DNA from 4 places in the Lysinibacillus sp. FN11 genome. Region 4 is predicted to be linked to each of the others. Evidence: a T-box and tRNA genes for the amino acid it is inferred to sense, from the RefSeq annotation. Region 4 holds a T-box; the other regions hold tRNA genes.
The links. A T-box is a leader RNA that pairs with one kind of tRNA and senses whether it is charged. The one in region 4 lies ahead of NP781_RS15120 (valine--tRNA ligase), so its partner is inferred to be a tRNA-Val.
Positions count from the first base shown of each region.

Region 1: it encodes a tRNA-Val, which carries the amino acid that the T-box ahead of NP781_RS15120 (valine--tRNA ligase) is inferred to sense. The anticodon was not compared.
Region 2: it encodes a tRNA-Val, which carries the amino acid that the T-box ahead of NP781_RS15120 (valine--tRNA ligase) is inferred to sense. The anticodon was not compared.
Region 3: it encodes a tRNA-Val, which carries the amino acid that the T-box ahead of NP781_RS15120 (valine--tRNA ligase) is inferred to sense. The anticodon was not compared.

Region 1 is NZ_CP102383.1:4,578,354-4,583,771, forward strand. Features, by position in the region: rRNA gene NP781_RS23900 (23S ribosomal RNA) at 1-2,657, shown strand, start outside; rRNA gene rrf (5S ribosomal RNA) at 2,725-2,840, shown strand; tRNA gene NP781_RS23910 (tRNA-Val) at 2,852-2,927, shown strand; tRNA gene NP781_RS23915 (tRNA-Asp) at 2,932-3,007, shown strand; tRNA gene NP781_RS23920 (tRNA-Thr) at 3,016-3,091, shown strand; tRNA gene NP781_RS23925 (tRNA-Tyr) at 3,099-3,182, shown strand; tRNA gene NP781_RS23930 (tRNA-Trp) at 3,187-3,260, shown strand; tRNA gene NP781_RS23935 (tRNA-His) at 3,309-3,384, shown strand; tRNA gene NP781_RS23940 (tRNA-Gln) at 3,394-3,468, shown strand; tRNA gene NP781_RS23945 (tRNA-Lys) at 3,482-3,554, shown strand; tRNA gene NP781_RS23950 (tRNA-Arg) at 3,573-3,649, shown strand; tRNA gene NP781_RS23955 (tRNA-Pro) at 3,665-3,741, shown strand; tRNA gene NP781_RS23960 (tRNA-Ala) at 3,757-3,832, shown strand; tRNA gene NP781_RS23965 (tRNA-Ser) at 3,846-3,938, shown strand; tRNA gene NP781_RS23970 (tRNA-Phe) at 3,945-4,020, shown strand; tRNA gene NP781_RS23975 (tRNA-Gly) at 4,026-4,099, shown strand; tRNA gene NP781_RS23980 (tRNA-Ile) at 4,104-4,177, shown strand; tRNA gene NP781_RS23985 (tRNA-Asn) at 4,185-4,261, shown strand; tRNA gene NP781_RS23990 (tRNA-Glu) at 4,263-4,334, shown strand; gene NP781_RS23995 (hypothetical protein) at 4,734-4,904, shown strand; gene NP781_RS24000 (nitric oxide synthase oxygenase) at 5,064-5,418, shown strand, end outside.
Region 2 is NZ_CP102383.1:3,503,478-3,508,895, reverse strand. Features, by position in the region: rRNA gene NP781_RS18565 (16S ribosomal RNA) at 1-612, shown strand, start outside; rRNA gene NP781_RS18560 (23S ribosomal RNA) at 794-3,720, shown strand; rRNA gene rrf (5S ribosomal RNA) at 3,832-3,947, shown strand; tRNA gene NP781_RS18550 (tRNA-Asn) at 3,964-4,040, shown strand; tRNA gene NP781_RS18545 (tRNA-Ser) at 4,046-4,137, shown strand; tRNA gene NP781_RS18540 (tRNA-Glu) at 4,162-4,236, shown strand; tRNA gene NP781_RS18535 (tRNA-Val) at 4,255-4,330, shown strand; tRNA gene NP781_RS18530 (tRNA-Met) at 4,357-4,431, shown strand; tRNA gene NP781_RS18525 (tRNA-Asp) at 4,435-4,510, shown strand; tRNA gene NP781_RS18520 (tRNA-Phe) at 4,522-4,594, shown strand; tRNA gene NP781_RS18515 (tRNA-Thr) at 4,607-4,682, shown strand; tRNA gene NP781_RS18510 (tRNA-Tyr) at 4,692-4,775, shown strand; tRNA gene NP781_RS18505 (tRNA-Trp) at 4,789-4,862, shown strand; tRNA gene NP781_RS18500 (tRNA-His) at 4,875-4,950, shown strand; tRNA gene NP781_RS18495 (tRNA-His) at 4,986-5,061, shown strand; tRNA gene NP781_RS18490 (tRNA-Gln) at 5,066-5,140, shown strand; tRNA gene NP781_RS18485 (tRNA-Gly) at 5,146-5,220, shown strand; tRNA gene NP781_RS18480 (tRNA-Cys) at 5,230-5,303, shown strand; tRNA gene NP781_RS18475 (tRNA-Leu) at 5,351-5,418, shown strand, end outside.
Region 3 is NZ_CP102383.1:3,164,427-3,169,844, forward strand. Features, by position in the region: tRNA gene NP781_RS16710 (tRNA-Ile) at 16-92, opposite strand; tRNA gene NP781_RS16715 (tRNA-Met) at 100-173, opposite strand; tRNA gene NP781_RS16720 (tRNA-Ala) at 202-277, opposite strand; tRNA gene NP781_RS16725 (tRNA-Pro) at 294-370, opposite strand; tRNA gene NP781_RS16730 (tRNA-Arg) at 380-456, opposite strand; tRNA gene NP781_RS16735 (tRNA-Leu) at 465-553, opposite strand; tRNA gene NP781_RS16740 (tRNA-Gly) at 559-633, opposite strand; tRNA gene NP781_RS16745 (tRNA-Leu) at 670-754, opposite strand; tRNA gene NP781_RS16750 (tRNA-Lys) at 772-847, opposite strand; tRNA gene NP781_RS16755 (tRNA-Thr) at 855-930, opposite strand; tRNA gene NP781_RS16760 (tRNA-Val) at 934-1,009, opposite strand; rRNA gene rrf (5S ribosomal RNA) at 1,020-1,135, opposite strand; gene NP781_RS16770 (cysteine desulfurase family protein) at 1,411-2,481, opposite strand; gene nadB (L-aspartate oxidase) at 2,582-4,168, shown strand; gene nadC (carboxylating nicotinate-nucleotide diphosphorylase) at 4,125-4,985, shown strand; gene nadA (quinolinate synthase NadA) at 4,972-5,418, shown strand, end outside.
Region 4 is NZ_CP102383.1:2,829,108-2,834,525, forward strand. Features, by position in the region: gene NP781_RS15110 (bifunctional folylpolyglutamate synthase/dihydrofolate synthase) at 1-496, opposite strand, end outside; gene NP781_RS15115 (hypothetical protein) at 631-1,029, opposite strand; gene NP781_RS15120 (valine--tRNA ligase) at 1,296-3,941, opposite strand; T-box leader at 4,023-4,280, opposite strand; gene NP781_RS15130 (valyl-tRNA synthetase) at 4,554-5,318, opposite strand; gene NP781_RS15135 (SRPBCC family protein) at 5,399-5,418, opposite strand, start outside.

The DNA.
Region 1 (5,418 bases), 1.7 Mb from region 4:
AAACCAAGAGGCTTGCCTCTTGGGGTTGTAGGACACTCAATACGGAGTTACAAAAGAGCGAGTTAGATGAAGCGACTTGGAAAGGTCCGCCAGAGCAGGTAAAAGCCCTGTAGTCGAAAGTTCGTTCTCTCCTGAGTGGATCCTGAGTACGGCGGAACACGTGAAATTCCGTCGGAATCCGGGAGGACCATCTCCCAAGGCTAAATACTACCTAGTGACCGATAGTGAACCAGTACCGTGAGGGAAAGGTGAAAAGCACCCCGGAAGGGGAGTGAAAGAGATCCTGAAACCGTGTGCCTACAAGTAGTTAGAGCCCGTTAATGGGTGATAGCGTGCCTTTTGTAGAATGAACCGGCGAGTTACGATTACGTGCGAGGTTAAGCTTTAGAAGGCGGAGCCGCAGCGAAAGCGAGTCTGAATAGGGCGAAATAGTACGTGGTCGTAGACCCGAAACCAGGTGATCTACCCATGTCCAGGGTGAAGGTGAGGTAACACTTACTGGAGGCCCGAACCCACGCACGTTGAAAAGTGCGGGGATGAGGTGTGGGTAGCGGAGAAATTCCAATCGAACTTGGAGATAGCTGGTTCTCTCCGAAATAGCTTTAGGGCTAGCCTCGTGATGAGAATACTGGAGGTAGAGCACTGTTTGGACTAGGGGGCCATCCCGGTTTACCGAATTCAGACAAACTCCGAATGCCAGATATTTATACACGGGAGTCAGACTGCGAGTGATAAGATCCGTAGTCAAAAGGGAAACAGCCCAGACCACCAGCTAAGGTCCCAAAGTAATCGTTAAGTGGAAAAGGATGTGGCGTTGCACAGACAACCAGGATGTTGGCTTAGAAGCAGCCATCATTTAAAGAGTGCGTAATAGCTCACTGGTCGAGTGACGCTGCGCCGAAAATGTATCGGGGCTAAACGATTCACCGAAGCTGTGGATTGACATCTACGATGTCAGTGGTAGGAGAGCGTTCTAAGTGCGTTGAAGTCAGACCGGAAGGACTGGTGGAGCGCTTAGAAGTGAGAATGCCGGTATGAGTAGCGAAAGACGGGTGAGAATCCCGTCCACCGTATGACTAAGGTTTCCTGAGGAAGGCTCGTCCGCTCAGGGTTAGTCGGGACCTAAGCCGAGGCCGATAGGCGTAGGCGATGGACAACAGGTTGATATTCCTGTACCACCTCCTCACCGTTTGAGAAATGGGGGGACGCAGTAGGATAGGGTAAGCGCGCCGTTGGTTGTGCGCGTCCAAGCAGTAAGGCGTGTGTGTAGGCAAATCCGCACACTGTAACGTTGAGCTGTGATGGCGAGTCCGTATGGACGAAGTTCCTGATTTCACACTGCCAAGAAAAGCCTCTATCGAGGTGAGAGGTGCCCGTACCGCAAACCGACACAGGTAGTCGAGGAGAGAATCCTAAGGTGTGCGAGAGAACTCTCGTTAAGGAACTCGGCAAAATGACCCCGTAACTTCGGGAGAAGGGGTGCTCTTGAGCGTGCAAGCGCATGAGAGCCGCAGTGAATAGGCCCAGGCGACTGTTTAGCAAAAACACAGGTCTCTGCAAAACCGTAAGGTGACGTATAGGGGCTGACGCCTGCCCGGTGCTGGAAGGTTAAGAGGAGTGGTTAGCGCAAGCGAAGCTGCGAATTGAAGCCCCAGTAAACGGCGGCCGTAACTATAACGGTCCTAAGGTAGCGAAATTCCTTGTCGGGTAAGTTCCGACCCGCACGAAAGGCGTAACGATCTGGGCACTGTCTCAACGAGAGACTCGGTGAAATTATAGTACCTGTGAAGATGCAGGTTACCCGCGACAGGACGGAAAGACCCCGTGGAGCTTTACTGTAGCCTGATATTGAATTTTGGTACAACTTGTACAGGATAGGTAGGAGCCAGAGATCTCGGAGCGCCAGCTTCGAAGGAGGCGTCGGTGGGATACTACCCTGGTTGTATTGAAATTCTAACCCATGCCCCTTAGCGGGGCAGGAGACAGTGTCAGGCGGACAGTTTGACTGGGGCGGTCGCCTCCTAAAAGGTAACGGAGGCGCCCAAAGGTTCCCTCAGAATGGTTGGAAATCATTCGTAGAGTGTAAAGGCACAAGGGAGCTTGACTGCGAGACCTACAAGTCGAGCAGGGTCGAAAGACGGGCTTAGTGATCCGGTGGTTCCGCATGGAAGGGCCATCGCTCAACGGATAAAAGCTACCCCGGGGATAACAGGCTTATCTCCCCCAAGAGTCCACATCGACGGGGAGGTTTGGCACCTCGATGTCGGCTCATCGCATCCTGGGGCTGTAGTCGGTCCCAAGGGTTGGGCTGTTCGCCCATTAAAGCGGTACGCGAGCTGGGTTCAGAACGTCGTGAGACAGTTCGGTCCCTATCCGTCGTGGGCGTAGGAAATTTGAGAGGAGCTGTCCTTAGTACGAGAGGACCGGGATGGACACACCGCTGGTGTACCAGTTGTCTTGCCAAAGGCATCGCTGGGTAGCTATGTGTGGACGGGATAAGTGCTGAAAGCATCTAAGCATGAAGCCCCCCTCAAGATGAGATTTCCCATTACGCAAGTAAGTAAGATCCCTCAAAGACGATGAGGTAGATAGGTTCGAGGTGGAAGTGTGGTGACACATGGAGCTGACGAATACTAATCGATCGAGGACTTAACCAAAAAAGTTTGAAACATTCAATGTATCGTTTATCCAGTTTTGAAAGAATAAGTCTTTCAGCTGAATAAGTGAAGTGATGATGGCAAAGAGGTCACACCCGTTCCCATACCGAACACGGAAGTTAAGCTCTTTAGCGCCGATGGTAGTTGGGGGCTTCCCCCTGTGAGAGTAGGACGTCGCTTCGCTTATTTTTTGTGGAGGATTAGCTCAGCTGGGAGAGCACCTGCCTTACAAGCAGGGGGTCGGCGGTTCGAGCCCGTCATCCTCCACCATTTTGGTCCCGTGGTGTAGCGGTTAACATGCCTGCCTGTCACGCAGGAGATCGCCGGTTCGATCCCGGTCGGGACCGCCATTATTATTGCCGGTGTAGCTCAGTTGGTAGAGCAACTGACTTGTAATCAGTAGGTCGTGGGTTCGACTCCTATCGCCGGCACCATTCCCTTGGAGGGGTAGCGAAGTGGCTAAACGCGGCGGACTGTAAATCCGCTCCTTAGGGTTCGGCGGTTCGAATCCGTCCCCCTCCACCATTTTAGGGGCATAGTTCAACGGTAGAATAGAGGTCTCCAAAACCTTTGGTGTGGGTTCGATTCCTACTGCCCCTGCCAGGTATTGAGGTACTCGTTCATAATACAGCTAATATAATTTATATAGTGGCGATTGTGGCGAAGTGGTTAACGCATCGGATTGTGGTTCCGACATTCGTGGGTTCGATTCCCATCAGTCGCCCCATTTTAAAATTGGGGTATAGCCAAGCGGTAAGGCAACGGATTTTGATTCCGTCATGCCTAGGTTCGAATCCTAGTACCCCAGCCATTTTTAATTTCATGAGCCATTAGCTCAGTTGGTAGAGCATCTGACTTTTAATCAGAGGGTCGAAGGTTCGAGTCCTTCATGGCTCATCATTTTTTAATTAGCATGCGCCCGTAGCTCAATTGGATAGAGCGTCTGACTACGGATCAGAAGGTTATGGGTTCGACTCCTGTCGGGCGCGCCAATAAAATCATGTTTACGGAATGTAGCTCAGCTTGGTAGAGCACTTGGTTTGGGACCAAGGGGTCGTAGGTTCGAATCCTGTCATTCCGACCATCTTTCATGATAAATGGGGCCTTAGCTCAGCTGGGAGAGCGCCTGCCTTGCACGCAGGAGGTCAGCGGTTCGATCCCGCTAGGCTCCACCATTGTAATATTTTTGGAGGTATACCCAAGTCTGGCTGAAGGGATCGGTCTTGAAAACCGACAGGCGGGTAACACCGCGCGGGGGTTCGAATCCCTCTACCTCCTCCATTTTTCGGGTCAGTAGCTCAGTTGGTAGAGCATTAGATTGAAGCTCTAAGTGTCGGCGGTTCGATTCCGTCCTGACCCACCATTATTGCGGGTGTAGTTTAATGGTAAAACCTCAGCCTTCCAAGCTGATGTCGTGAGTTCGATTCTCATCACCCGCTCCAAAATGGGCCTATAGCTCAGCTGGTTAGAGCGCACGCCTGATAAGCGTGAGGTCGATGGTTCGAGTCCATTTAGGCCCATCATTATTCCGAAGTAGCTCAGTTGGTAGTAGCACCTGACTGTTAATCAGGTTGTCGCAGGTTCGAGTCCTGCCTTCGGAGCCACGGCCCGTTGGTCAAGTGGTTAAGACACCGCCCTTTCACGGCGGTAACACGGGTTCGAATCCCGTACGGGTCATCAAGCATGTAGCACAGATGTGTGTTACATGCTTTTTTCTATTCTCCTTTTTCATGTTGTTGAGAAAAGATCACTAGCAGAAAAAGACACCTATTAGCAAGGTAAGAGGTTGATTTCCGTTCCGCCAGTTTCCTTTCCAGAGGGCGTCCGATGAGCCACTTCACTCATTTACGTTTGCTCCAGGGTCTCATCTGTGACGCTGGCTCCACTACAATTAACTTTTCTGCAAAGTGTCTTTACTTTACTTTTTTCATAGTAGCATAGCGATCAAAAAGCCCATTATCGGTATGCTTAGAGGAGATAAGCTCTTATTTTCAATGTGGAGTAGGGAATCAGTTACAACAGCCATCCATAAGTGAACACCTTCAATTTATTTGTGGGATAAATGAGGAAGACTACTTGATTGCCGGGGTTAGCCAGAAAGAGGCTAACCGCAGCGTGAAAGCCAAGCGTCAGCAGCATGTAAGTAGCCTAAAATGGAAAGACTTTTATCTTTCACAAAAAATTCTATTGATTGCTTTGCTACAACACTATGAAGGTTACATGATTAATGTAGACTTTTTACAATAGTTAGGATCCCTCTCCCTTACATTCTCTTAAGAAAGAGAGTCTATAGAGTAAATTTGAACAAACTATTTCATATATAAAATATGTATGTTTTTTCAATTACTATTTTCGTGGTGCTTGTGGTTTTGTTCCTCTAATATGAGGATAAGTGGAGGAATCGATATGAATATACAGGAGATACAGCAATTTTTAAGTCTATATCAGACAGAACAAAATGAATCAGAATTTTGGTTAAAGAATAGATTACAGGCAGTTAAGGATGCAGGTGAATATCACCCAACAACAGAGGAGCTAGTTTTTGGCGCACGGGTGGCATGGCGAAATAGCAATAAGTGTATTGGACGTCTGTTTTGGCAGTCACTGCATGTAGTAGATGCACGTGATGTTTTAGATGAAAAGGCTATTTTTCAAAAATTACTAGAACATATTGATTATGCGACAAATCATGGGAAAATCCGTCCAACTATAACAGTGTTTGCTTCAGATAGAGTACGGATTTGGAATCATCAACTAATTC
Region 2 (5,418 bases), 670 kb from region 4:
CGCACAAGCGGTGGAGCATGTGGTTTAATTCGAAGCAACGCGAAGAACCTTACCAGGTCTTGACATCCCGTTGACCACTGTAGAGATATAGTTTCCCCTTCGGGGGCAACGGTGACAGGTGGTGCATGGTTGTCGTCAGCTCGTGTCGTGAGATGTTGGGTTAAGTCCCGCAACGAGCGCAACCCTTGATCTTAGTTGCCATCATTTAGTTGGGCACTCTAAGGTGACTGCCGGTGACAAACCGGAGGAAGGTGGGGATGACGTCAAATCATCATGCCCCTTATGACCTGGGCTACACACGTGCTACAATGGACGATACAAACGGTTGCCAACTCGCGAGAGGGAGCTAATCCGATAAAGTCGTTCTCAGTTCGGATTGTAGGCTGCAACTCGCCTACATGAAGCCGGAATCGCTAGTAATCGCGGATCAGCATGCCGCGGTGAATACGTTCCCGGGCCTTGTACACACCGCCCGTCACACCACGAGAGTTTGTAACACCCGAAGTCGGTGAGGTAACCTTTTGGAGCCAGCCGCCGAAGGTGGGATAGATGATTGGGGTGAAGTCGTAACAAGGTAGCCGTATCGGAAGGTGCGGCTGGATCACCTCCTTTCTAAGGATTATTTCGGAATACAAACCTTGGGTTTGTAAGATTACGTTTTGCGTTCAGTTTTGAAGGTTCATTCTATCTGAATGAAACACTTCAAAACTTGTTCTTTGAAAACTGGATAAAACGACATTGAAATTGTAACAAACACATTTATTTTTTAAGTTTTTTATAGGCTTAATAACTTGGTTAAGTTATTAAGGGCGCACGGCGAATGCCTTGGCACTAGGAGCCGAAGAAGGACGGCACTAACACCGATATGCTTCGGGGAGCTGTAAGTGAGCTTTGATCCGGAGATTTCCGAATGGGGGAACCCACTACGTTTAATCGCGTAGTATCTTGACGTGAATACATAGCGTCTTGAAGGCAGACCCAGGGAACTGAAACATCTAAGTACCTGGAGGAAGAGAAAGAAAAATCGATTCCCTGAGTAGCGGCGAGCGAAACGGGAAGAGCCCAAACCAAGAGGCTTGCCTCTTGGGGTTGTAGGACACTCAATACGGAGTTACAAAAGAGCGAGTTAGATGAAGCGACTTGGAAAGGTCCGCCAGAGCAGGTAAAAGCCCTGTAGTCGAAAGTTCGTTCTCTCCTGAGTGGATCCTGAGTACGGCGGAACACGTGAAATTCCGTCGGAATCCGGGAGGACCATCTCCCAAGGCTAAATACTACCTAGTGACCGATAGTGAACCAGTACCGTGAGGGAAAGGTGAAAAGCACCCCGGAAGGGGAGTGAAAGAGATCCTGAAACCGTGTGCCTACAAGTAGTTAGAGCCCGTTAATGGGTGATAGCGTGCCTTTTGTAGAATGAACCGGCGAGTTACGATTACGTGCGAGGTTAAGCTTTAGAAGGCGGAGCCGCAGCGAAAGCGAGTCTGAATAGGGCGAAATAGTACGTGGTCGTAGACCCGAAACCAGGTGATCTACCCATGTCCAGGGTGAAGGTGAGGTAACACTTACTGGAGGCCCGAACCCACGCACGTTGAAAAGTGCGGGGATGAGGTGTGGGTAGCGGAGAAATTCCAATCGAACTTGGAGATAGCTGGTTCTCTCCGAAATAGCTTTAGGGCTAGCCTCGTGATGAGAATACTGGAGGTAGAGCACTGTTTGGACTAGGGGGCCATCCCGGTTTACCGAATTCAGACAAACTCCGAATGCCAGATATTTATACACGGGAGTCAGACTGCGAGTGATAAGATCCGTAGTCAAAAGGGAAACAGCCCAGACCACCAGCTAAGGTCCCAAAGTAATCGTTAAGTGGAAAAGGATGTGGCGTTGCACAGACAACCAGGATGTTGGCTTAGAAGCAGCCATCATTTAAAGAGTGCGTAATAGCTCACTGGTCGAGTGACGCTGCGCCGAAAATGTATCGGGGCTAAACGATTCACCGAAGCTGTGGATTGACATCTACGATGTCAGTGGTAGGAGAGCGTTCTAAGTGCGTTGAAGTCAGACCGGAAGGACTGGTGGAGCGCTTAGAAGTGAGAATGCCGGTATGAGTAGCGAAAGACGGGTGAGAATCCCGTCCACCGTATGACTAAGGTTTCCTGAGGAAGGCTCGTCCGCTCAGGGTTAGTCGGGACCTAAGCCGAGGCCGATAGGCGTAGGCGATGGACAACAGGTTGATATTCCTGTACCACCTCCTCACCGTTTGAGAAATGGGGGGACGCAGTAGGATAGGGTAAGCGCGCCGTTGGTTGTGCGCGTCCAAGCAGTAAGGCGTGTGTGTAGGCAAATCCGCACACTGTAACGTTGAGCTGTGATGGCGAGTCCGTATGGACGAAGTTCCTGATTTCACACTGCCAAGAAAAGCCTCTATCGAGGTGAGAGGTGCCCGTACCGCAAACCGACACAGGTAGTCGAGGAGAGAATCCTAAGGTGTGCGAGAGAACTCTCGTTAAGGAACTCGGCAAAATGACCCCGTAACTTCGGGAGAAGGGGTGCTCTTGAGCGTGCAAGCGCATGAGAGCCGCAGTGAATAGGCCCAGGCGACTGTTTAGCAAAAACACAGGTCTCTGCAAAACCGTAAGGTGACGTATAGGGGCTGACGCCTGCCCGGTGCTGGAAGGTTAAGAGGAGTGGTTAGCGCAAGCGAAGCTGCGAATTGAAGCCCCAGTAAACGGCGGCCGTAACTATAACGGTCCTAAGGTAGCGAAATTCCTTGTCGGGTAAGTTCCGACCCGCACGAAAGGCGTAACGATCTGGGCACTGTCTCAACGAGAGACTCGGTGAAATTATAGTACCTGTGAAGATGCAGGTTACCCGCGACAGGACGGAAAGACCCCGTGGAGCTTTACTGTAGCCTGATATTGAATTTTGGTACAACTTGTACAGGATAGGTAGGAGCCAGAGATCTCGGAGCGCCAGCTTCGAAGGAGGCGTCGGTGGGATACTACCCTGGTTGTATTGAAATTCTAACCCATGCCCCTTAGCGGGGCAGGAGACAGTGTCAGGCGGACAGTTTGACTGGGGCGGTCGCCTCCTAAAAGGTAACGGAGGCGCCCAAAGGTTCCCTCAGAATGGTTGGAAATCATTCGTAGAGTGTAAAGGCACAAGGGAGCTTGACTGCGAGACCTACAAGTCGAGCAGGGTCGAAAGACGGGCTTAGTGATCCGGTGGTTCCGCATGGAAGGGCCATCGCTCAACGGATAAAAGCTACCCCGGGGATAACAGGCTTATCTCCCCCAAGAGTCCACATCGACGGGGAGGTTTGGCACCTCGATGTCGGCTCATCGCATCCTGGGGCTGTAGTCGGTCCCAAGGGTTGGGCTGTTCGCCCATTAAAGCGGTACGCGAGCTGGGTTCAGAACGTCGTGAGACAGTTCGGTCCCTATCCGTCGTGGGCGTAGGAAATTTGAGAGGAGCTGTCCTTAGTACGAGAGGACCGGGATGGACACACCGCTGGTGTACCAGTTGTCTTGCCAAAGGCATCGCTGGGTAGCTATGTGTGGACGGGATAAGTGCTGAAAGCATCTAAGCATGAAGCCCCCTCAAGATGAGATTTCCCATTACGCAAGTAAGTAAGATCCCTCAAAGACGATGAGGTAGATAGGTTCGAGGTGGAAGTGTGGTGACACATGGAGCTGACGAATACTAATCGATCGAGGACTTAACCAAAACGTTTGAAACATTCAATGCACCGTTTATCCAGTTTTGAAAGAATAAAATATTAGAATATACTTGTAATTTTTATAAGATATGTTATAATAAGTATTGTCTTTCAAATAGTCTAGTGATGATGGCAAAGAGGTCACACCCGTTCCCATACCGAACACGGAAGTTAAGCTCTTTAGCGCCGATGGTAGTTGGGGGCTTCCCCCTGTGAGAGTAGGACGTCGCTAGGCTATATACCAAAATTATTCCGAAGTAGCTCAGTTGGTAGTAGCACCTGACTGTTAATCAGGTTGTCGCAGGTTCGAGTCCTGCCTTCGGAGCCATTCTTGGAGAGTTGTCCGAGTGGCCGAAGGAGCACGATTGGAAATCGTGTAGGCGGTTAACACTGTCTCAAGGGTTCAAATCCCTTACTCTCCGCCAGCACTTTGATTTGTTCCAAACGATGGCCCCTTGGTCAAGTGGTTAAGACACCGCCCTTTCACGGCGGTAACACGGGTTCGAATCCCGTAGGGGTCACCATTATTTCAATACCCAGATGGAGGATTAGCTCAGCTGGGAGAGCATCTGCCTTACAAGCAGAGGGTCGGCGGTTCGAGCCCGTCATCCTCCACCATTATTTTAACAACACTATAGTATTATCGCGGGGTGGAGCAGTGGTAGCTCGTCGGGCTCATAACCCGAAGGTCGTTGGTTCAAATCCAGCCCCCGCAACCAAATGGTCCCGTGGTGTAGCGGTTAACATGCCTGCCTGTCACGCAGGAGATCGCCGGTTCGATCCCGGTCGGGACCGCCATTTTTTAATATGGGTCAGTAGCTCAGTTGGTAGAGCATTAGATTGAAGCTCTAAGTGTCGGCGGTTCGATTCCGTCCTGACCCATCTTGTTTTTTTGCCGGTTTAGCTCAGCAGGTAGAGCAACTGACTTGTAATCAGTAGGTCGTGGGTTCGATTCCTATAGCCGGCACCAGATTTTCCCGGAGGGGTAGCGAAGTGGCTAAACGCGGCGGACTGTAAATCCGCTCCTTAGGGTTCGGCGGTTCGAATCCGTCCCCCTCCACCAGTTTTATTATTTTAGGGGCATAGTTCAACGGTAGAATAGAGGTCTCCAAAACCTTTGGTGTGGGTTCGATTCCTACTGCCCCTGCCAATTAATTTTATGGCGATTGTGGCGAAGTGGTTAACGCACCGGATTGTGGTTCCGGCATTCGTGGGTTCGATTCCCATCAGTCGCCCCATCTAATATAAAATTAATAAACATCATAATACAATGGCGATTGTGGCGAAGTGGTTAACGCACCGGATTGTGGTTCCGGCATTCGTGGGTTCGATTCCCATCAGTCGCCCCATTGTTGGGGTATAGCCAAGCGGTAAGGCAACGGATTTTGATTCCGTCATGCCTAGGTTCGAATCCTAGTACCCCAGCCATTTTTGCGGAAGTAGTTCAGTGGTAGAACACCACCTTGCCAAGGTGGGGGTCGCGAGTTCGAACCTCGTCTTCCGCTCCATGTATGACTGGCGGCATAGCCAAGTGGTAAGGCACGGGTCTGCAACACCCTTATCACCGGTTCAAATCCGGTTGCCGCCTCCATATTTTAACTGTTAATCGGTTTATCCGATTTTTTTTATCTCCATTATGCCGGTGTGGCGGAATTGGCAGACGCGCACGACTCAAAATCGTGTTCCTTTGGAGTGTCGGTTCGACC
Region 3 (5,418 bases), 340 kb from region 4:
GTTACAATATATAAATGGTGGACCTTGCAGGACTCGAACCTGCGACCGGACGGTTATGAGCCGTCTGCTCTAACCAACTGAGCTAAAGGTCCTTTAAGATGGCGGCAGAGGGGATCGAACCCCCGACCTTACGGGTATGAACCGTACGCTCTAGCCAGCTGAGCTACGCCGCCAGGATCTTTATACTGGTTAATTTACTTATGGTGGAGCCTAGCGGGATCGAACCGCTGACCTCCTGCGTGCAAGGCAGGCGCTCTCCCAGCTGAGCTAAGGCCCCATAATTTTTTTGGAAATGGTCGGGAAGACAGGATTCGAACCTGCGACCCCTTGGTCCCAAACCAAGTGCTCTACCAAGCTGAGCTACTTCCCGTTGTTCTTTTGGCGCGCCCGACAGGAGTCGAACCCATAACCTTCTGATCCGTAGTCAGACGCTCTATCCAATTGAGCTACGGGCGCATTTAAAATGGTGCCGAGGACCGGAATCGAACCGGTACGGTAGTCACCTACCGCAGGATTTTAAGTCCTGTGCGTCTGCCAGTTCCGCCACCCCGGCACATTTGGAGCGGAAGACGAGGTTCGAACTCGCGACCCCCACCTTGGCAAGGTGGTGTTCTACCACTGAACTACTTCCGCATGTGCATAAGTTTTTTTATCTGGCAATGAAAATAATGGTGCGGGTGAAGGGAGTCGAACCCCCACGCCTTGCGGCGCTAGATCCTAAGTCTAGTGCGTCTGCCAATTCCGCCACACCCGCTTATTATTATTTAAAAATGGTGAGCCATGAAGGACTCGAACCTTCGACCCTCTGATTAAAAGTCAGATGCTCTACCAACTGAGCTAATGGCTCGAAAAAATGGTGCCGGCTATAGGAATCGAACCCACGACCTACTGATTACAAGTCAGTTGCTCTACCTGCTGAGCTAAACCGGCATATGGTGGAGGATGACGGGCTCGAACCGCCGACCCTCTGCTTGTAAGGCAGATGCTCTCCCAGCTGAGCTAATCCTCCTGGGTATTATGCCTAGCGACGTCCTACTCTCACAGGGGGAAGCCCCCAACTACCATCGGCGCTAAAGAGCTTAACTTCCGTGTTCGGTATGGGAACGGGTGTGACCTCTTTGCCATCATCACTAGACTTTGTTATGTATCTTGTTTTGAAGTTGTTTACCTGTCCTTCAAGACAAGAATTATTGTATAACGTTTTCTAACATTGTGCAATACTTTTTTATAAAAAAAAAATTATTACTTTTTAAAGTTATTTTTGTTAAGTAAGAGAAAATATTGCCCTGCAAAATATTATAGCAATTGTTGGTTCAAAAGAAAACAATTATTTTATTTGCCGATATTCTTAGCTTATAATCTATTTCAATACAAGTGAAGAATATAGATAATCCTTCACTCTTCTTTTCATTAAATATTTGAAAGCTCTATTTTTAATTTTACAATATCCTCAAGTGTAGTAGAAGGACCAAAAGATATTCTAAAAAATTGGCGTGCCGCTTCCAAAGAGAACCCCATAGATAGAATAGCCTTTGTTCCCGATTCACTATGAATATCACATGCACTACCAGTAGAGATACAGATTCCCGCCTCATTTAACTTTAAAAGAACATATTGCCCCTCTACTTTCTCCATCATTACCCCACAAATATTAGGTAGTTGCTGTTTACATTCAACGAGCTGACATGTTTCAGGTAAATTATTTTCAAAATAATCTCTTAACGTTTCATAATGTTGCAACTCATATTGATAGTTTTCAATTGCCGCGGCAAAGGCCACGATTGCAGGAGTATCTAATGTTCCCCCTCTAAGACCCCTCTCATGTGTCACACCTGGTGTTAATGCAGGTACTCTGATTGCAGGGTTCATATATATAGCACCGCAGCCCTTTGGCCCACCTATTTTATGAGCCGAGATGGTAATAGCATCGGCCCCCTTTGGTATAGCTAGTTTACCAAATGATTGTACACAATCAACGTGACAGAAAATATTTGATTTTCTTGCCATCTTTACGATTTTCTCTACAGGCTGGATTGAACCAATTTCAGAATTGACATGTTGAATGGTAATCAAAGCAGTCTCTTCTCGGATTGCTTGTTGCAATTGTCCCAGATCAACACAACCATCCTTCTGCAAAGGTAATTTTGTTACAGTAAAGCCCTTTTTCTCAAGTGTATTCAAAGCTGCATGCACTGACGTATGCTCAGCTTGAGAAGAAATAATGTGTTTTCCTTTTTTTGAGGCTAGTGCTAACGACAAGATGGCTATGAGATTTCCCTCTGTTCCACTACCCGTAAAAATTACACCATCACTAGTTACACCTAGGGCTTGGGCTACAACCTCTCTTGATTGCTGGACAAAATAAAGGGCTTGTCCCCCTAAATCATGCAGACTCGCACTATTTCCATAATACCGTTGTGCCACCTCTACATAGGCCTCAAGAGATTCCCTCATCATAGGTGATGTTGCAGCATAATCCATATAAATCATCGTCTTCTTCCTCTCTTGTTCATCAGGTCTTGTTTTCTTTTTTATTTTATGTAAAGATAAGTGTCAAGACAACTGTAAAGAAGGTATAACTATGGATGTAAAGACAGACGTCCTTATAATTGGTAGTGGAATTGCTGCACTTCAGGCTGCTTTAGTGCTTGAAAAACATTTTCAAATACAAATTGTTACAAAATCATCTTTATATATGAGTAGTTCTTACCGTGCACAAGGTGGGATTGCTGCTGTTACTAGTGAGGAAGATCATATTCAACACCATATTGCTGATACATTGAAAGCTGGCGAGTATCATCATGAGAAAAGGCATGTTAAAACACTTATAAAAGATGGCACTGAGATTATGCAAAACTATCTAAAGGATGGCCTCCCTGTTGATCGGCAGGTCGATGGAAAACCTGCTCTAGGACTTGAAGGAGCACATAGTCATCATCGTATTCTACATGCAGGTGGTGATCGTACTGGTCAGATTTTCATAGATTATTTGCTTCATAAACTCTCACCCAAAACAAAGATCAATTGCTATGAAATGGCTTATGAGCTTTTACGGAATACAGATGGTGACTGTGTAGGAGTATTAACCAAAGGAGAAAAAGGTACAAAACGTTATTTGGCACATCATGTTATTTTAGCGACAGGTGGCGCAGGTGCCCTTTATTCAAGTACATCTAATTTTCCAACTAATACAGGGGATGGGATCGCATTAGCATTTCGAGCAGGCGCTGCCATTAGTGATATGGAATTTATGCAATTTCACCCGAGTCTTCTTTGGTGTAAAAATGAAGCAAAGGGATTAGTTTCTGAAGCTGTCAGAGGGGCTGGTGGTATTTTTGTTAATGCACAGCATCAGCCCATTATGAAAGGTTTACATGCTCAACTTGACCTAGCACCAAGACATATTACTGCACTTGCCCTATTTACAAAACGTGCAGCTGGTGAAGAAACGTATATTGATATCACTAACATTCACGACTTTGAAGAAAAATTTCCAACAATTGCTCAGCTATGCCATGTTCATCACGTTCATTTACAAGATGGCCTAATCCCCGTGGCTCCAGGAAGTCATTTCTTGATGGGTGGTGTTATTGCTGATGACAAAGGAAGAACTACTATACCAAACTTATATGCAGTCGGTGAGGTTGCCTGTACAGGCGTACATGGCGCGAATCGTTTAGCAAGTAACTCCCTATTGGAAGGTATTACATTTGGTCAAAAAATGGCGCAGTACATTATTCAAAAAGGGTGTCATCAAAAAAACTTTTTACTGGAAAAGCATCAATGTGCTGATAAAATGCCACCTTTATTTAGCAAACCCCAATTACAGCAACACATGATGCGGTTCCTAGGTATTGTTAGAAATATTGATGACTTGCAGCATTTTGCAAAGCAACTCCCCTCCTTGCAATCACTTACTCAAGTTAATTTAAAGGGTCTTGAACTAGCTGAGTTGGAATTATTTATGATGCATGTAGTCGCCACATTAATGGCACATGCAGCAATTACCCGAACGGAAACAAGAGGAGCTCATATTCGAACGGATAAACCCGAAATGAAATCACAATGGGCAAGCCGATGGATTATTTTTTCGCAAGGACAAATGAAAGTGAGGAACTCATTGTATGAATATCATCAAACTCGAGGAAATGCTCAAGCAATTTTTTAATGAGGATTTAGGAGATGGAGATTTATCGAGTGAATTTATCTTTTCACCCGAACAGCAGGGAGCTTTTTCTTTTTACGCGAAAGAAAGCGGAATTTTTTGCGGGGCTAACATTATTGAGCATGGCTTTCTCTTACTCGATCGATCAATCGAAGTCAACCTTCATAAAAAAGATGGAGAGATGGTTAAGTCAGGTGATGTACTCGCTGTGATTAAAGGTCCCTTACAAAAGTTATTAATCGGTGAGCGTGTCATTTTAAATCTTATTCAACGTATGTCTGCTATTGCAACGGCAGCCCATCTTGCCGTTCAAGAAACAGTAGGTACTCACGCAAAAATATGTGATACGCGTAAAACACTACCAGGACTGCGTATGTTAGATAAATATGCTGTTCGAATTGGTGGTGCTTTTAATCATCGTAATGGCCTGTATGACGCAATTATGCTAAAGGATAATCATATTGCCTTTGCTGGTAGCATTACAAAGGCAGTTCAGGCCGCTAGAGTAAAAGTCGGTCATACCGTAAAAATTGAAGTTGAAATTGAAACAAAAGAACAATTAGAAGAAGCTATCAACGCAGGAGCAGATATTATTATGTTTGATAACCGTAGCCCAGAAGAAATTCGTGCATGGCTTCCCATTGTTCCTCCCACTATTGCGACTGAAGCATCTGGGGGCATCACACTTGAAAATTTAAAGGCATATGCCCAATCGGGTATTCAATGGATTTCACTTGGCTCCTTAACACATTCAGTTAAAGCTTTTGATATTAGTGCACTCGTTCAAATGAAAGGAGATCATTCCCTTGTCCATCACTAGTTTATTACAACAGACGACATTACTCCCAGAGCATTATCGGGAACTATCTGTAAAGGAAATGGAATCTCGTATTTTATCAATAAAGAAAAAATTAGGTCCTAAATTATTTATTCCTGCCCACCATTATCAAAAAGATGAAGTCATTCAATTTGCAGACGCAACTGGGGATTCTTTACAGTTAGCTCAATTATCCGCAGCAAATAAGGAAGCTGAACACATCGTATTTTGCGGTGTACATTTTATGGCAGAGACTGCTGATATGCTGACAACGAAACAGCAACGTGTCTATTTACCAGATATGCGCGCTGGTTGTTCAATGGCTGATATGGCAGATATTTATCAAACAGAACAAGCATGGCCCATTCTTCAAGAACTCTTTGGTGATACGATTATTCCTCTAACCTATGTTAATTCAACTGCGGCTATTAAAGCC
Region 4 (5,418 bases):
GCTCTAGCGAAATCGTTGTAATAATAGATATAAGCGGTCTTACTACGTTTGTCGCATCCAAACGTCCTCCAAGCCCTGTCTCAATAAGTGCAATATCTACTCCTTCATGTGCAAAATATTGAAACATAATCAGTGTAACTACCTCAAAAAAGCTTGGAAAATCGCCATTGTAGTGTTCTTCTATAATTTTCGCAAGTTTATTGAAATAGTAGAGAAATTGCTCATCCGAAATTTGGCGGCCGTTAATGGTCATACGTTCATTGACTCGCTCTAAATGCGGAGACGTAAATGCCCCTACAGTGTAGCCTGCATGTTGAAGCATTTCTCTTAATGCGTTCACCGTAGAACCTTTACCATTTGAACCTGCTACATGGATTACTCTTAGCTTGTTGTGAGGTTCATCTAAATGCCCTAGTACTTCTCGCATAAGGACAAGTGGCGCACGTTTATGATCAACTGCTTTTAATGTAAAAATAAATTTTGTACATTCGTTCATTGTGTTAAACAAAAGAAACACTCCTTCTTACTGCAATATCTTTATTTTAGTACAAGTAACGTTTAATAACATAGCAAAATGACAAAATACAAAAAACACGCAGCTAGCAACTGCGTGTTCGTATTAATATTATTTTAGTGTACTTTATGAGCACCTAATAAAGCACCCATATTATTTAAAATAGTTTTTGCATCACTATTTAATAAAGGATGAACATCTGGGCGTTGCACTAATTCAAAAGCGTTTTTTAACGTTCTTTTTAGCATCGATATATCAAAATCTGAGCAATACTCATTAATTTTTTGGATTGTTAATAAATCAGTCCTTGATAATTTAATGCTATCCTGCTGAGGATTACTATTTGCTAATATGTGCTTAATCAGGACACGGCCACTTGTATTCAATAAACGATAATACTTTGCTTCGGATAATTTTAAGAGATTTGTTTCGATCAATACTCTCGCACTTACAAAGTCTAATTCATCACATGCTTTGTTGACTTTTGTAATAATGGTTGCAATATTTCCTGACATTCTCAACACCTCCATAGGCTCTTATTTTCTTTACTAACAAAGACTGTCTATCTAAAAAACCATCCATTCTCAATTTCAGATTTGGTTTTTCACGGCTAATTAACAATGAAATTAGGTTTTGTTTCCTATAAGTTCAGTGCTGAACATCATCTATTAGACCAATTTATTTAAAATAATACTACATATTTTTACCTAATTCAATGTATATCTTTAGCTCTATATAAAAAAAACAATGGATGACTTTTTCGTCATCCATTGCTTCATCTTTACATATTTTTTAATTCTTCTAAACGTTTTAAAACAACTGCATGCTTGCTTTCGTAATCTGCTAATTTCTCACGTTCTGCGTTGACTAACGCTTCCGGTGCTTTCGATACAAACTTCTCATTCGATAATTTACCTGTAACCAGCTTTACTTCTTTCGCCCATTTCTCTAATTCTTTTTCAAGACGGGCAATTTCTTCCTCTAGATTGATTAGTCCAACAAGAGGTAGGAAAACTTGTGCTCCTGTCACAACAGCCGTCATTGATTGTCCTGGAGCCTCTAAACCTTCACCAATTGTTAAAGTGTCAGGATTACAGAATTTTTCTAGATATGCTTGATTCTCTTCAAGTACAGCTGCTGTTGCTGCATCTTTCGCTGAAATAAACAACGGTACTTTTTTGCTCATTGGTGTATTTACTTCCGCACGAATATTACGTACTGAACGTATAATATCCATTAGGAGCTTCATATTATCTGCTTCATCAGCAAAATGAAGATCTGTGCGTACTGTTGGCCATGCTGCCACTGTAATAGATTCACCTTCATGTGGTAAGTGCTGCCAGATTTCTTCTGTAATGAAAGGCATAAATGGATGTAATAGACGCATTGTTTGATCTAGTACGTAAGCTAAAATAGAGCGAGTTGTCTTTTTAGCTGCTTCATCCTCACCGTAAAGAGGTAATTTTGCCATTTCAATATACCAAGAACAGAAATCATCCCAAATGAAATTGTATAGTTCACGGCCAACTTCACCGAATTCATAACGCTCTGCAAGAGAGGTAACGCGTTCAATCGTTTCATTTAAGCGCGTTAAAATCCATTTATCAGCGACTGATTTTTCACCAGTTAAATCGATCTCATCATATGTCATTCCATCCATATTCATAAGCGCAAAACGTGATGCATTCCAAATCTTATTGGCAAAGTTCCATACTGCTTCTACTTTTTCAGTTGTATAGCGTAAATCTTGACCAGGTGATGAACCAGTAGCTAAGAAGTAGCGTAATGAATCTGCACCGTATTGTTCAATGACATCCATTGGATCAACACCATTGCCAAGTGATTTACTCATTTTACGCCCTTCACCGTCACGTACTAAACCATGAATTAGCACATCTTTAAATGGACGTTGATCTGTAAACTCAAGACCCTGGAAAATCATTCGAGAAACCCAGAAGAAAATAATATCATAGCCTGTTACTAATGTATTTGTTGGATAGTAACGTTTATATTCTTCATTTGCTTCATCTGGCCAACCCATAGTAGAAAACGGCCATAGTGCTGAAGAGAACCATGTATCTAGTACATCTTCATCTTGCGTCCAGTTTTCTGCATCTGCTGGAGCTTCTTTACCTACGTATATTTCACCTGTTTCATTATGGTACCAGGCTGGGATTTGATGGCCCCACCATAATTGACGAGAAATACACCAATCGCGAATATTCTCCATCCAGCGAGAATATGTGTTTTCAAAACGAGCAGGAACAAAGTTTACTTTCCCTTCTTCGTCCTTTTGTAGCTCTAGGGAAGCATCAGCAAGTGGTTGCATTTTAACGAACCATTGTGCTGAAAGATATGGCTCAACAACAGCACCAGAACGCTCAGAGTGTCCTACTGAATGCATATGCTCTTCAATGCGAATTAACACACCTGCTTCTTGTAAATCAGCAACAATTTGCTTACGGCATTCGAAGCGATCCATTCCTTTATATTTGCCCGCAAGATCATTCATAGTACCGTCTTCATTCATTACTAGAATGCGCTCCAGATTGTGACGATTACCCACTTCAAAGTCGTTCGGATCATGGGCTGGTGTCATTTTTACAACCCCAGTACCAAATTCCATATCAACGTACTCGTCAGCAACAATTGGAATTTCGCGACCTACAATCGGTAAAATAACGTTTTTACCAATTAAGTGCTGGTAACGCTCATCGTTCGGGTGAACAGCTACCCCAGAGTCACCAAGCATTGTTTCGGGACGTGTTGTAGCAACTTCTACATAGCCTGAGCCATCAGCTAATGGATATTTCATATGATAGAAGGCACCTTGCACATCCTGATAAATTACTTCAATATCAGACAATGCTGTTTTTGCTGCTGGGTCCCAGTTGATAATACGTTCACCACGATAAATTAAGCCTTTTTCATATAACTGAACAAAAACTGTTTTTACCGCGTCTGAAAGACCTTTGTCTAATGTGAAACGTTCACGTGTATAATCTAATCCAAGACCAAGCTTTGCCCATTGATCACGAATATGTCCAGCATACTCTTCTTTCCATTCCCATGTTTTTTCAAGGAATTTTTCACGTCCTAAATCATAACGTGTAATATTATCCTCACGCAGCTTGGCTTCTACTTTTGCCTGTGTTGCAATACCCGCATGGTCCATACCTGGCAACCATAGGGCATCATAGCCTTGCATGCGTTTCATACGAATGAGGATATCTTGTAATGTTGTATCCCAAGCATGACCTAGGTGTAATTTACCTGTTACGTTCGGTGGTGGAATAACGATTGAATAGGGTTTTTTCCCACTTTCAGGCTGTGCCTCGAAAAACTTCCCTTGTAACCACCATTCATAGCGACCAGCTTCAATGGACTGTGGGTCATATTTAGTTGGCATTGAAATGTTTTCTGTCATATTGACTCCTCCTATTGTTTGAAAACTGTTGGTAAAGAAATACTATTTATTTTTTTACCCAATAAAAAAACTCCTCTCGTCTAAAAGGACGAAGGAGTTTTAGTTCGCGGTACCACCTTTAATTCCAGCAGGGTTAAGATAAATGTTAAATGACATATTTTCTCAGCCTATTCTACTGGCTCTCAATTCGGTAACGGTGTTTAACCGGCTTTAACTACTATTAGTTCACTAAAGCTGCTCAAGGGCTACCTTCAATTCCGTACAAATAGAAACTTCTCAGCTACCGTTTCCTCTCTGAAAATGTAGTCAAAATTTACTCTTCCCTATCATAGCATCTGTATTTGATTTTCCTTATTGTACCGCAGGATCGTGTCATTTTTCAAGTGATTTAGTCATCTTTTAGTAAGAGAAAAGTAAAGAGAAAAGGAAGTGACAATTCAAATGCGACGACGCAAGTATAACCCTTGGCTTTTACCACCCTGGCTACGACAAGTTCGTTTTTATTGCAGAACCATTATCGTGCCGATTTGTGCTTTTCAGTTTATCCGTGTCATTATTGTGCCAACATCAGGTGATTTAGTCTTCTTATTACTCCTGCTACTTCTCTGCTATTTACTTTTGAAAGACATCATTTGAAACACGAACTTTAAGCGGTGTATATTCTTCTGTTAGATCCCAAATCATAGAAGGCACTTCATGCCAAGTACTGGATTCACGTACAACAATATGGCTTGAGGATTCTCTTAATATAGCTTTTTGGTTAACTGTTGTAGAATTCTCTTGGCGTGAAGCTGCTGCTACTGCGGCAGGTTGTTTCACTTGAATACTTTCTTCAATTACAGCCAATGTCTCCTCTTGTTCGAAAGCATGTGTTGATAGGTGCGGATTGTCTAACACATCTTTTTCAACAACAGGTTCATATTCATTGAAAGCACTTGTGACTGTCCACTCAAGCTGACACACCTGATTTGTCAGACTAGGGCGAATATCCTTGACCATTAAATCTTTGACATCGGATTCTTTTGGTAAATCCACATGTAAAGGAACGGCATACTCAAAATAACCAGTATCTCCTTGAATATCAAGAGCATCAATTGTAATTAAATCTTCATTTTCTGCAAATGCTTGCATATCTTGAAAATCAAAGCGAACGTGTGCGGTGATATGATAGATGCCCATAAGTCGCAAAGAATCCTCTAACTGCATCGCCTGCCACTGTGGCTTAATTTGAACAGCTGCTATTTCAGTTGGGCAGCCATATCCAGGAAAACAAAATGTTTCGCGCATATTCCAAGTTTTGTGTTCGATAATAATCCCTCCCTTTGCATCATATGACGATTTGAAGGATAGTATGCGAGGATGTTGCCATTTGAACATAGTCTAAAATAGATACTACTAAAAAAATGACATGCTAGAAGTAATAGTCTAGCATGCCATTCCCATGGATGTTGGTATCATTAAACATTTACTAATTTAA